2 regions of the Veillonella intestinalis genome follow, and region 1 is predicted to be linked to the other one. Evidence: riboswitches for the same ligand, from Rfam matches in the RefSeq annotation. Region 1 holds a riboswitch; the other holds the start of a gene.
The links. Region 1 has a riboswitch for thiamine pyrophosphate ahead of thiW (energy coupling factor transporter S component ThiW). Riboswitches for the same ligand answer to the same signal wherever they lie in the genome.
Positions count from the first base shown of each region.

Region 2: another riboswitch for thiamine pyrophosphate. It lies ahead of thiC (phosphomethylpyrimidine synthase ThiC); the one in region 1 lies ahead of thiW (energy coupling factor transporter S component ThiW).

Region 1 covers NZ_CALPCB010000008.1:46,089-52,325, forward strand. The annotation lists gene mscL (large-conductance mechanosensitive channel protein MscL) at 1-255, opposite strand, end outside; gene cytX (putative hydroxymethylpyrimidine transporter CytX) at 564-1,760, opposite strand; gene thiW (energy coupling factor transporter S component ThiW) at 1,827-2,348, opposite strand; TPP riboswitch at 2,512-2,620, opposite strand; gene NFR27_RS07555 (GNAT family N-acetyltransferase) at 2,877-3,425, shown strand; gene NFR27_RS07560 (PTS fructose transporter subunit IIABC) at 3,649-5,649, opposite strand; gene pfkB (1-phosphofructokinase) at 5,659-6,237, opposite strand, start outside.
Region 2 covers NZ_CALPCB010000001.1:166,194-172,430, reverse strand. The annotation lists gene NFR27_RS00805 (NYN domain-containing protein) at 1-289, opposite strand, end outside; gene thiC (phosphomethylpyrimidine synthase ThiC) at 676-2,025, opposite strand; TPP riboswitch at 2,123-2,224, opposite strand; gene NFR27_RS00795 (beta strand repeat-containing protein) at 2,356-4,866, opposite strand; gene NFR27_RS00790 (ABC transporter substrate-binding protein) at 5,419-6,237, opposite strand, start outside.

The DNA.
Region 1 (6,237 bases):
ACTACCATAGGCAATAACTGGAATACCAGCTGCTTTGGCTTCTGCTAAAGTAGCTGCCTGTTGCCCGTTTAAGCTAATAAAGAAATCAGTGAAATCAACGCCACCAAGAACCAAACCAATTGGAGGCATAATAATATCGCTAACTAAAGACGATACAATTTTGCCAAAAGCGGCACCAATAACAACACCGACTGCTAAGTCAATGACATTGCCTCGTAAGGCAAATTCTTTAAAACCTTTAATAAAATCGCTCATGTTTCATTCCTCCTAATGATACCCTTACATCACATATAGTTAGTTTTATATGTGGCTTTGTTAACTGTATGGTATTATATCTATAATTTCTGAAAATAGTATAGCATAACTTGTAGGGACTGTACACAAGAAAATTTATAAATTTCGATATGAATGTTATGCCGTATAAAATAGTAGTGAAAGCCGTTTTACAGGCATTTTTGTAGGTGTAGCGAATAGATTAAGCCGTCATAATATAAGTGCTTTATGACGGCTTGATTTATTAAATATGTTTCATGACATAGTCTTATTATAATTTACAATGAATATTAACTACGTTTCGATGATACGAAACGGCCTGTTACATAGGTAAGGGCGGCAATAATAAGCATAACGGGAAAGGTTGTGCCCATTGGTGTTTCATAGGTCAATACATTGCGATATAGAATAAAACCAAATAGCCATAAGGCTAGGTTGGGTAGGTAAAATTTACGCCCAGATGCATCCTGCTTAAGGAGAAAGTATTGGGTAAAGAGAATCGCAATCATGGGCGTGAATACTGAACCAATGAGAAATAAGAAGTTTTCATACTCTGTCATAGGTATAAAAATAGCTAGCAATATACCTATAATTGTTAGACTAATGGCGGTCTTTTTTTCAGATAGTTGAGGCCAAATGCTGACGGCGCTTACACCGGCGGAAAAGGCATCAAGATAGGTCGTAGTAACTGTTGCAAAAATTATAATGAGTAATGGCCATAAGCCAAGCCCTGTTTTGAGCATAACGGCTGCAATATCTGTTTCTCCTGCATATATGGCAGAACTAAGGCCAATTACATACATCCAAATACTAACTACTGTATAGGTTAGCGTGCTTACAATAGTGGCGCCTAGAGGCTTTTCCGCGTGGCGCGTATAGTCTGATACTAAAGGTAGCCAAGAAAGGGGCATGGCGGTAGCTAATTCAACTGCTGCGCCAAAAGAAAGGGCTTGATTATCGGTTATAGGCACTATTTGAGCTATGCTGGCTTGTGGATTAAAGATGATGAAGCTAAGCCAAACTGTTAGTATAAATAGGAGTGTCACTGCTATTAAGTTAAGGCGGGTCAAATTTGTAAAGCCTAGTAGTAGCCAAAGAATGATAAGGCCACCAATGATAAGTGACCATAGGGTGGTTCCTAAGGGATAAATGGCATCAGTTGCAGCGGCTCCGGTTATAATCATAACGGTAGTCCAGCCGATGAGTTGTAACACATTGGCTAACGCGAAGCCTGAAGCGCCTTGTCGCCCAAAGGCAAAGCGTACTGTTTCCATGGCACTAGCGCCTGTTTGGGCGCCTATAAGACCGGCTAAGAAGAAGAGGGAGCCACCGATGAGATGGCCTAAGATAATAGCCCAAAGTCCTTGCGTAAATCCCAGTGGCGCGAATAAGGTGCCTGTAAAAATCTCAGCGATTGACAAGGCGGCGCCAAACCATAATAAACTGTGGGATAAAAGCTTAGTTTTAGGAATTGTTGTTGTACTCATAGAATACCCTTTCCAACGGCTTATGCTTGGCAGGTTTATATGAGTTAACTAACTGTTTACTGCCAATTATAAGGTATGTTGTTGTAAGTTACGTAAAGCTCCTGTGCGGCGTAATGTGAACAGTAAAATTCCTGCCAATAGGGAGCCACCTATGGTAGAAATTAAAAAAGGAACCACATAGGTATAAAAGGCAATTTGCCCCGCCGTTTTGCCAAGCACTAAAATGGCTAGCGGATATGCCGATAAGCCACCTAAAATACCAGTGCCGAAGACTTCAGCAATTAAGGTGAGTATTAGACTTCCCGTACGATGATAAACAATCCCAGCTAAGAGGGCGCCCCACATGCTGCCTGGATAGGCTAAGATACTACCCAAACCAAGAAGTAAACGTAAGCTACTTGCGCAAAAGGCAACACTTACGCCTGCATAGCGGCCTAGGAAAACAGCACAAAGAATATTTACCATATGTTGTATAGGCGCACATTTACTAATTCCTACGGGAAAGGAAAAGGTACTGCCCACTACGGCAACGGCTACTAATAAACTGGCAATGGTTACTTTTTTTACATTACTTAAAGATGGATTCATTACAAACACCTATTGCGGTCGAGACTGAATGGTCTCCTCTCACGCCGGAACACGGCTTCCCATCGCTGTAATGACAACTGTCGGGCGCTCCCCCGCCAGCTGGTCTATAATTAGACTGTATAAAAAAACAGAGGCACCAAATACGGTACCTCTGCAAGAGTTTGTGTCGTCTATAACATCTTCCTACGACGGCATTATCCGTATCAGGTATAAGGGTCGAAGTTAGATGACTTCCTCTCAGCCTACAAATATAAGCTCCCCTGAAATTTATACCGTGATTATAGCACAGCTCACTTAGATTATGCAACTCCTATCTGTGAATATTTTAAATTGCTTAGCTTAGAGGTTGTAGATATTCTTTACAGTAGTTGTTAGTTATGTTATTATAATACAATCATTAAAATAGTAACTGCCACCGGGTAGTGTGCGTAAGCATATTGTACATATCATTAGGTCTTAGAAGATATGTAGAGTATGCTTTTTCTTTTAAAAATTATTAAGTATTTATAGACTAAAGGAGTGAGGGGCATGAGTCTTACCTTGAGAAAGATAACACTTGATGATATTTCAGAATTACAACGTATAGCTATAGAAACATTTAGAGAAACTTTTGGTCATCATAATACAGAGGCCGAATTAGAGGACTATTTTAATACGGCTTTTAATCCTGAAACCTTAGCAGCTGAAGTTATGGATAGTGAATCACAACATTATTTTGCCTTAGTCGATGGTGTAGTAGTGGGATATTTAAAGCTTAATCAAGGCGCTGCTCAAACGGAACAGGAACTACCTAATGGTTTTGAAATACAACGAATTTATGTATTAAAGGCATTTCAGGGGCAAGGGCTAGGTCGCCTTTTGTTTGAAAAAGCGTTACAAGTAGCTTGTGAAACCGATTGTGAATGGGTATGGTTAGGCGTTTGGGACCAAAATTATAAAGCGCAACGTTTTTATGAAAAATATAAATTTGAACGTTTTAGTGAGCATCAATTTCCTGTAGGCGATAAAGTTGACATCGATTGGATGTTGCGTCGTTCCGTGGCTTCTTTACAAGCTGAGTTTGGTCAATCTAAGTAGTGTTTAATCTTAGATATTATGTCTAATTGTAGATGTTGGGATTGTACCTCAAATAGTTAATGTATGGTAATTTAATAATAAAAAGGAAAAGCCCTTATTCAGTTGTTACTACTATGCTATATAGCATGTTAGTTGCTGAATAAGGGCTTTTTTGCAGGATAAAATTTTAAAAGAAAGATTTTATAGGAAGTATTTATTTAAAAATAAACATTATACTATGCATTTAGTTTTTTAGCGGTTTTTTAAGAATAGCTAATAATAGCGCTGTTATAACAGAACCGATAAGGATAGCTCCTAAATACATGAGCGGGTTTCCAATAGTTGGTACTACAAAGATACCCCCATGCGGTGCTCGTAAAGTACATTCGAAGGCCATAGATAAGGCACCTGCAGCAGCAGCGCCGACAATACAAGACGGAATGACACGAATTGGATCTGCTGCAGCAAATGGAATCGCTCCTTCTGTGATAAAGGAGAAGCCCATAACATAGTTAGTAATGCCTGATTTGCGTTCTGCTGGGGTAAAGCGATTAGGGAAGAAGGTAGTGCATAGGGCAATGGCTAATGGAGGCACCATACCACCGGCCATAACTGCGGCCATAACGCCATATTCACCAGTAGCTAATAAGCCCGTGCCAATTACATAGGCCGCTTTATTAACAGGCCCACCCATATCAACGGCCATCATACCCGCAAAGATGAGACCGATGACAATACGACTGCTTGTGTTCATGCTTTTTAAGGCGTTCATAAGACTTTCGTTTAAGGCCCCTACAGGTGGATTAATGATAAAGGTAATTATAATGCCCATAAGAAGTACGCCCAGAACAGGATATAGTAATACTGGTTTGATACCTTCTAAGGTATGAGGTAAGCCTGCAAAGGCTTTTTTCAAGAGGAGCATTAAATAGCCCGCTACAAAGCCTGCTAACAAGGCCCCTAAGAAACCAGAACCACCTGCATTGGCTAGGTAGCCACCGACAAAGCCGACGGCTAGACCTGGACGGTCAGCAATACTCATGCCGATAAAACCAGCGAGCACTGGTAGCATAAAGCTGAAAGAAGCACCGCCAATTTTCATAAAGAAGGCCGCGAGCTCTGTGCCGGACCCAAATTTACTTGGGTCAGCAGGGTTAAAATCATCAAATAAGAAAGCTAAGGCAATGAGAATACCACCTCCAATAACGAACGGTAGCATGTGAGAAACGCCATTCATTAAGTGCTTATAAATTTGACGACCTATGCTATCATTTGCTGTTACGGCTTGGCTGTTGATATCCTCTTGGTTAGCTTGATAAAGTGGCGGTGTGCCAGTCGTTGCTTCTGTAAGAAGTTCCTTAGCTTTATTAATACCATCAGCTACTTTAACTTGGATTAAGGGCTTGCCATTGAAACGAGCCATAGGGACACTTTTGTCAGCCGCTACAATGATACAAGTAGCATTGGCAATATCATCAGCAGTTAACGCATCTTTAACGCCACTAGCACCGTTTTGTTCTACTTTAATAGAAATGCCCATGTCGGCAGCTGTACGACTTAGTGCTTCAGCAGCCATAGCTGTATGAGCGATGCCAGTAGGACAGGCTGTAACGGCTAATACTTGGTAGTGATTAGTAGTAGCGGTATTTTCTTTTGATGATGTTGCTGTTTCTGTGGAGGTACCGGCTTTAGTATCCTCTGTTGCCATAGGGGCAGCGGTAGTTACAGGTGTTACATTTTGTTCTACCATAGCTAATGCTTCCGTTTCTGTCATGTTAGGTTTGAATTGGTCGGCCTCTTTAATATCAATTAAAGCAAGAAAGCCTTCAATCGTTTGTGCTTTTATCAAAGCCTCTTTAAAATCAGGATCCATGATGAGTGTAGCCAAATTAGCGAGTACTTGTACATGTGTGTCAGCCTCGCCTTCAGGGGCAGCAATCATGAAAAATAAGCGTGATGGTTCGCCATCGAGGCTTTCAAAGTCCATTCCAGCTGGTACTGTCATGGCGGCTAGTCCTGGGGTAGCCACTCCAGAACTTTTAGCATGAGGTGTGGCCAGCCCCATACCAAGACCAGTTGAACCTGATTCTTCACGGGTAAAGACATCTTTAATATATTGTTCTTTATCGGTTATATTGCCGCTGGCGGCCATTAAGTCGGCTAATTGTCGAATCGCTTCTTCCTTAGTGGTAGGTGAAGCTTGCAGTTGAATGGATTGTTTTTTTAATAAGTCCGTAATTTTCATAATGTCCTCCTACAGTAATGCTTCTATGTCAGCTCGACTGGCTAACCATTCTTGAAACGCTGAGGCAGAGCCAGCGGCAACCCCCATAGCCAGGGCTTTATCATAATCTCCTTGTGATTCTAAATAGCCTGCTAAGAAGCCTGCTACCATGGAATCACCAGAGCCTACTGAGTTAACTAAGGTCCCTGTAGGTACTTGTTTGGTGCGTACTTGACCTTGCTCATCGAGAAGTATAGCGCCTTCACCTGCACGAGATACTAATACATTACGCGCTCCTTTAGCTTGTAATTGGCGAGCGGCTTCGATGATATGATCTTCCGTTTCAAAGGTTGTCTGAAATACACTTTCTAGTTCATGATGATTTGGCTTGATTAGAAAGGGCTTATAGGCTAATACATTCAGTAGTAAATCTTGGGCGGCGTCAACGATAATTTGGATGTTACGCCCTTGAAGACGTTCCATAATCTGCCGATACATAGTAGTAGGTAGTCCTTTTGGTATACTGCCAGATAAAACAAGAATGTCACCAGCTACCAAGCTATCTAATTGAGTATATAGTTTTTCTATATCCTGTTCAGTAATTGTAGG
Region 2 (6,237 bases), on a different contig from region 1:
TCAATAGTTTTTTAGTTATCTTTGGTTTTAAATTATAAACAATATCATTCTCACTTAATCGACCTAAACGCAAAGCTACTTTACGTCTAGTTTTTAATTCTTTTATAAACTCTGTCATCCATTTATATTGTTCGGACTCTTTTAATCTAATAACAGTTTTTGTTAATGGATTATATACTTCTTTCTCACTAGGTGGGCAATCGTAGTAAAAAATCCTATATAAAGAAAAACTATCATATTTTTCTGCTCGAATATGACGTTTACAGTATTCAATAAAAAAAATCGACACTTCGTTTAGGTGTGTCGAAATCTTTTAAAGCATGTATTCTTTTTTGGTAAAATCCACCATCTACTAAAATTGCAATCCGCTTTTCCATAATTCCCTCTACAAAAAAAGCCCTAAGCTTCAGCATTTCCCTCATAGTGGGATGCCTACAACTAAGGGCACTATTTAATAATAATATAGCATAACACAATAGGAATGTAAAGATAGATAAAACATATAAGCGCAACCTAGCATGCAATATATCAATCTCACTTTCATCCCTAACATATTATTTATTATAACTAAAAAACTAACACATAACCCTAATAAAAGTATAGTCCTCTCAAAATATTTAGTCAAACCTCACCCTAAAAAAGAAACTTTGTAAAAATTAGCCCATCCACCGAATACTACCGAATCGACACATCTTCACCTGCTAAAATATGTTTCATCGTTCGAGCAGGGCACATTTTACCACACATCGTACAGGTTCCTTCGCACTCTGGCTTACTTGATTCATAGTAGCGACGTGCCTTTTCAGGATCAATAGCCAGTTTAATCATAGTATCAAAATCTACTTCAGCACGAGCTTTACTCATAGCATCATCCCAAGCCTGTGCGCCTGGAATGCCTTTTGCCAAATCGGCTGCATGAGCGGCAATACGCGTAGCAACAATACCTTCTTTTACATCGTCAATCGTTGGTAAACGCAAATGTTCCGCTGGTGTCACATAGCATAAGAAGTCAGCCCCACAAGATCCGGCAATAGCCCCACCAATGGCACTCGTAATATGGTCATAACCAGGTGCAATATCTGTCACTAATGGACCAAGTACATAAAATGGCGCTCCATGGCAAAGGCGTTTTTCTAATGTCATATTAGCCGCGATTTCATTAAGCACCATATGCCCTGGCCCTTCAATCATTACCTGTACATTATGCGCCCACGCCCGTTTTGTCAATTCGCCTAACGTGATTAATTCTTCAATTTGAGCCGCATCCGTCGCATCGTGCGTACAGCCTGGCCGACAAGCATCGCCTAGACTTAACGTAACATCATAAGTTTCACAAATTTCTAGTAAGCGGTCATAGTATTCATAAAATGGATTTTCCTGATTATTCATTTCCATCCAAGCAAAGAGCAAGGAGCCCCCACGTGACACAATATTTGTCAAACGAGGATTATCTTTAATCCGTTGCGCTGTTTTACGATTCATCCCACAATGAATGGTCATAAAATCTACGCCGTCCTTCGCATGCTGTTCCACCACTGAAAAGAACTCATCTACCGTAATATCTTTTAAGTCTTTATCTAACATACCAACTGCATCATACATAGGTACAGTGCCAATCATAGCGGTAGACATATCAATCAATTTACGACGAAACTCCTGCGTCTTACCAAAATTGGATAAGTCCATAATGGCTTCTGCTTTCATCGCAATGGCATTGCGTACTTTTTCTAATTCTTCCTCTATATTATTATGCTCCGGTGAAACGCCAAGATTCACATTAATTTTAGTACGACAACGTTCACCTACCGCTTCAGGCGATAAACTTTTGTAATGTTTATTAGCAGGAATGGCCACTTTCCCTGAGGCTAACAAGGCCATTACATCCTCTAGGCGCAGTTGTTCTTTAGCGGCTACCACCTCCATCTGAGGCGTCACAATACCCTTGCGAGCCGCATCCATTTGCGTGGTATAGCTACCTTGCTTTACTACTGTCGTGTTTTTACATTGATTATCTTGCTGTTTCATCGAGAGGCCTCCTACATAGGTCTAAATATAACGAATGACTGTCTAAAACACGCAAAAAAGCAAAAATAAAAAGCTCATCCACGTGGATGAGCTTATGAAACGTCCTGTACAGCTTTCCTACGTCGGCATTATCCGAATCAGGTCAAGGGTCAAGTGTTCAAGCACTTTTCTCAGCCTACAGGCTCCCCTAGCTTTTTTGTGTATTTTCTTTATTATAGTACAGGCTCGTTGATAATACAATGAAAATTTACAAAATGACCTCTCTCAAATTATTTATAATTTAACTCATGATAAACTCCTATATTTCAAATTTAACACTACTAATATTTACTATTTAACAGAAATCACATTGCCATAGACATCACGTTCAACTTGATCATTAGATTCATCATTGATACGCACGCGTTCAATTTTATCTTTACTATTAGCTTCACCAGAAATATGATCAATACGAATTCTACTTTCTCCCTCATTAGAAGCAGCTAATGCTGGCGTATTACTGATAATACCTAGCAACTGATTAACTTTCGCATCTAATTCATTAACTTTATCACGCAAGTTTTGATTATCTAGTTTTAAATCAATAATTTCTTGTGCCATAGCCACCCGAGATCTAGATACTCCACTAGACTGTCCAACTTTAAAGGATAAACTAGCATTAAACATGTTTTCACCATTACCCATAGAACTAGCCACTCCCAACAAAGTATCTTCATTAGGTTGATAATATGCTCCTAGTGCAACTGCATCTGAATTTTTGTAATTACCATAACCTACAGCAAATGACCATTTATCATCAGCATTAAAACCAAGTGGATGTAACCCCGCTAAAGCAGCTGCCCCTGCACCAACTTTATCAATCTTACGATTCAAGTGATTATAATTACCCGATAAATTAGTAACTTTTTGATTTGTTTCATATAATTGATCCCCTGTTACCGCATCAGTAGATCCTTTACTAATATCTCCCGGTTTAATATTGGTAATCGATGTACCTCCCATATCAATACCATTATCATTAATAGTAGGACCATTTTCAATTTTTAATCCGCTATTATTAATGACTGTCTCACCAATTGTTATACTGCCATCTTTCCCTAAATCAATATCTTTTGCTAAACGAAGTTGTAATTGTTTATCACTACTTACTACACCAATATTATTCGCAGTAGCTAATTCGGACGCACCACCTACTATCGATAACGATTCTCCCATTTTAACATTAGTAATACTACCTACATCACCTTTAAAATTGAGACCTGTATTCACTGCATCCGAAATACCATTCACAATACCGCTTACATCTACGCTATAATTCTTAGAAGTATCATTCTGAATAAAATCAATTGACTTTGTAGCTGAATTATAACTGCCTCCAGTTGTATACGTATTACTATCAGTAATATTGTTAATAGATTCATTAATAGAATTAGCTACAGCGTAAAGCTGGCTACCATTTATAGCATCTGTAGAATCTTTACTTACTAATCCCGCTGCTACATTTTGAATCCGTCTCGTTCCTTCCCCTTCGCCCGTATTTGTACTACCAACAGAAACGACGCCAGCAATATTATCGCCTCCAGCAAAGCTTAAATTTTGTCCATTTATGGTATCACTTGTATATACGTCAATCCCTTTTGTTGTACTCCCACTAACTACATATGCTGATTTACTACCAAGAAATACTGAGTTATCTAATGTATTTTTGATATTATTGCCTAATACAAAAGTACTATTAGTAGATATCTGATTACTATTACCAATCGCATAGCTTTCACGGCCCGATACAGAAGTTACACCATAAGTACCTATACCAAATACACCAGACTTTTCAGCAGTACTTTCTAACTTATTATAAGAACCTACTACTAATCCATATTTAGCATCATTTGTAATTCCATGACCTAAACCTAAACCAAATTGCTTGGTTATCCTCGAGTTAGAGCCTATAGCAACTACATTGCTGGCAACTACAGCATTATTTTGGAAATGACCAATAATAACACTCTTATCTCCACCGGCATTATTTCCCGCTTGTGTACCCATAACAATAGAATTAGTAAGTGCTGTACCTTTATTATTAGTATTAGCATCTATGCCTGCGTTAGCACCTGCAACTGTACCTAGAATAATATTTCCAGCTCCATTAATGTTTCTCCCTGCACGAACACCAAGAGCTACATTGGATGCCCCTTCTGATCCCTCTAAAGCACCACTACCTAATGCTACATTACCACCTTTTGAATATACAGAACTAATAATTGGGCTTCCTGTCCAGCTTTTACTCTCTCTCAAAGCATTAAGACCAATTGCTATATTGTGACTATCTGTATTTTTTGTTTGCGCCGTATGTGTATTAGCCCAACGACCAAGAGAGATGTTCTCTTCACCACCTAAATACTGTCCCACTTCTGAACCAAAAGCAAAATTATAATATCCAGTTGTTCCTACACCGGCTTGTAAACCAACTGATACATTATTTTGATTTAGTGCTTCAGCTCCATCACCCATCGCAATAGCATTAGCTTTTATTACCTTAGCATTTCTACCTATAGCAATACCATTTAATGGATTATCAGCATTAGCAGCTGTACCAGTACCTTGAACCGTAGCATTCAACCCAATAGCAATAGCGCTGGATAAATTAGGCGTTTTCCCATCAGTTCCTTTTGCAACAGCCCCCTTGCCAATTGCCACATCCCCAGCTGAGTTAGTTTCTGAACTCTCTCCAATAGCTACACCATTTCCTACCCCCTCTGTGTTAGTGGCGCCCCACACATTACCACTAATCATAGTTACACTAAGGCTTAATAATAATAATTTCTTAGATACACCGTTCATAAATAATCTCCTTCTAACTTATACAACATCTTACACAATTAACATACAGCACTTAATCTCATAGGCAAACTCTCCCTGACTAATTGTCATTCTCACCATAGGACTTAACTATGTCTCTATAATTATATTTTACTCTCAATTATCAATTAAATTAATCAATATTTTTTTATAAAATATTTTTGAATTATTTTTCATTTTTCAAAATGCTTATAAACAACCATATTTACCAGATAATTATTCTACCCCCCCCGGAATTTTTTCACCTTTATCTAATTTTTATATAACACTACACCTTCTAAAATGTTTTTAATAACTTCATATCATAAACTAGATTTTTTCATATTAATTTTGTTTTAATTTCATAATCAAATCTTTATGTATTTAATCCTAATTTCCCAATATCAACTTCAATAAAAAAACAGTTTGTCTTTATGTTATAAATTCATAAAGACAAACTGTTTTACATAAATTTGCTAATAGTTTTTTTAATCTTACCCCAAAACCTACCGCATCAAATCTATACACTCTTAGCGTAATATCATAGCAAAATCTTTATTCAACTGTCATAAAATACCTATGCAAATCCTCAATAGCCCGCTCTTTCGCAATAATACCATGAGCATTCCAAATAACGGGATTTACATTTAAAATGTGCCCTGCCTTAACAGCCGGAATGGTTTGCCACAGAGGGTCGTCTTGCAACTCTTCATACCGTTTTTGAGCCGCTTCATTATTGCCACTACTACTTGGCCCATAGCCACTGGACACAATGAGATACTGCGCTTTTAATTCTAGTAACATTTCAAGGGATACTACATTGGTATCACCTGAATCTTGCGCAACCGCCATTGGATCTGGCGTTAAATGAAGTAACTCATACATGAAACGATTAATATCATTGGTCGAATACGGGTAGAGGCGCACTTCTTTTTTCAAGATACGAAGTAAGGCTACGGGGCTATTACCAATGCGGCCCTTTATATCCATGCGGGCTTGTTTTACTCGGTCATAATACAGTTGCAAACGTGCGTTTGCTTGTTCTTCCCGATGTAAAATTTTTCCCAACGCTAACAGCGTTACCTCTGTATCTTGCAGTCGTAAAGCCGCTACGGGCGCAATTTTACTCAAAGCCACATAAGCATTACGGTCAAATGAATCACGTAAGAGAATTAAATCTGGTTTCAGTGCTTGCACTTGTTCCAAATTAATGGCTTTAATATTTTCATTAATACTAATCGGCACCACGCCGTTAGCCGTCAATTCATCATGTAGATAAAACGTAGGTGGATTATACGCGCCCACCATAGGCGCCCCTAAGGCTACCATAGGGTCTTCCAGACGAATCACAACAACTCGTTTTGCCTCTTTAGG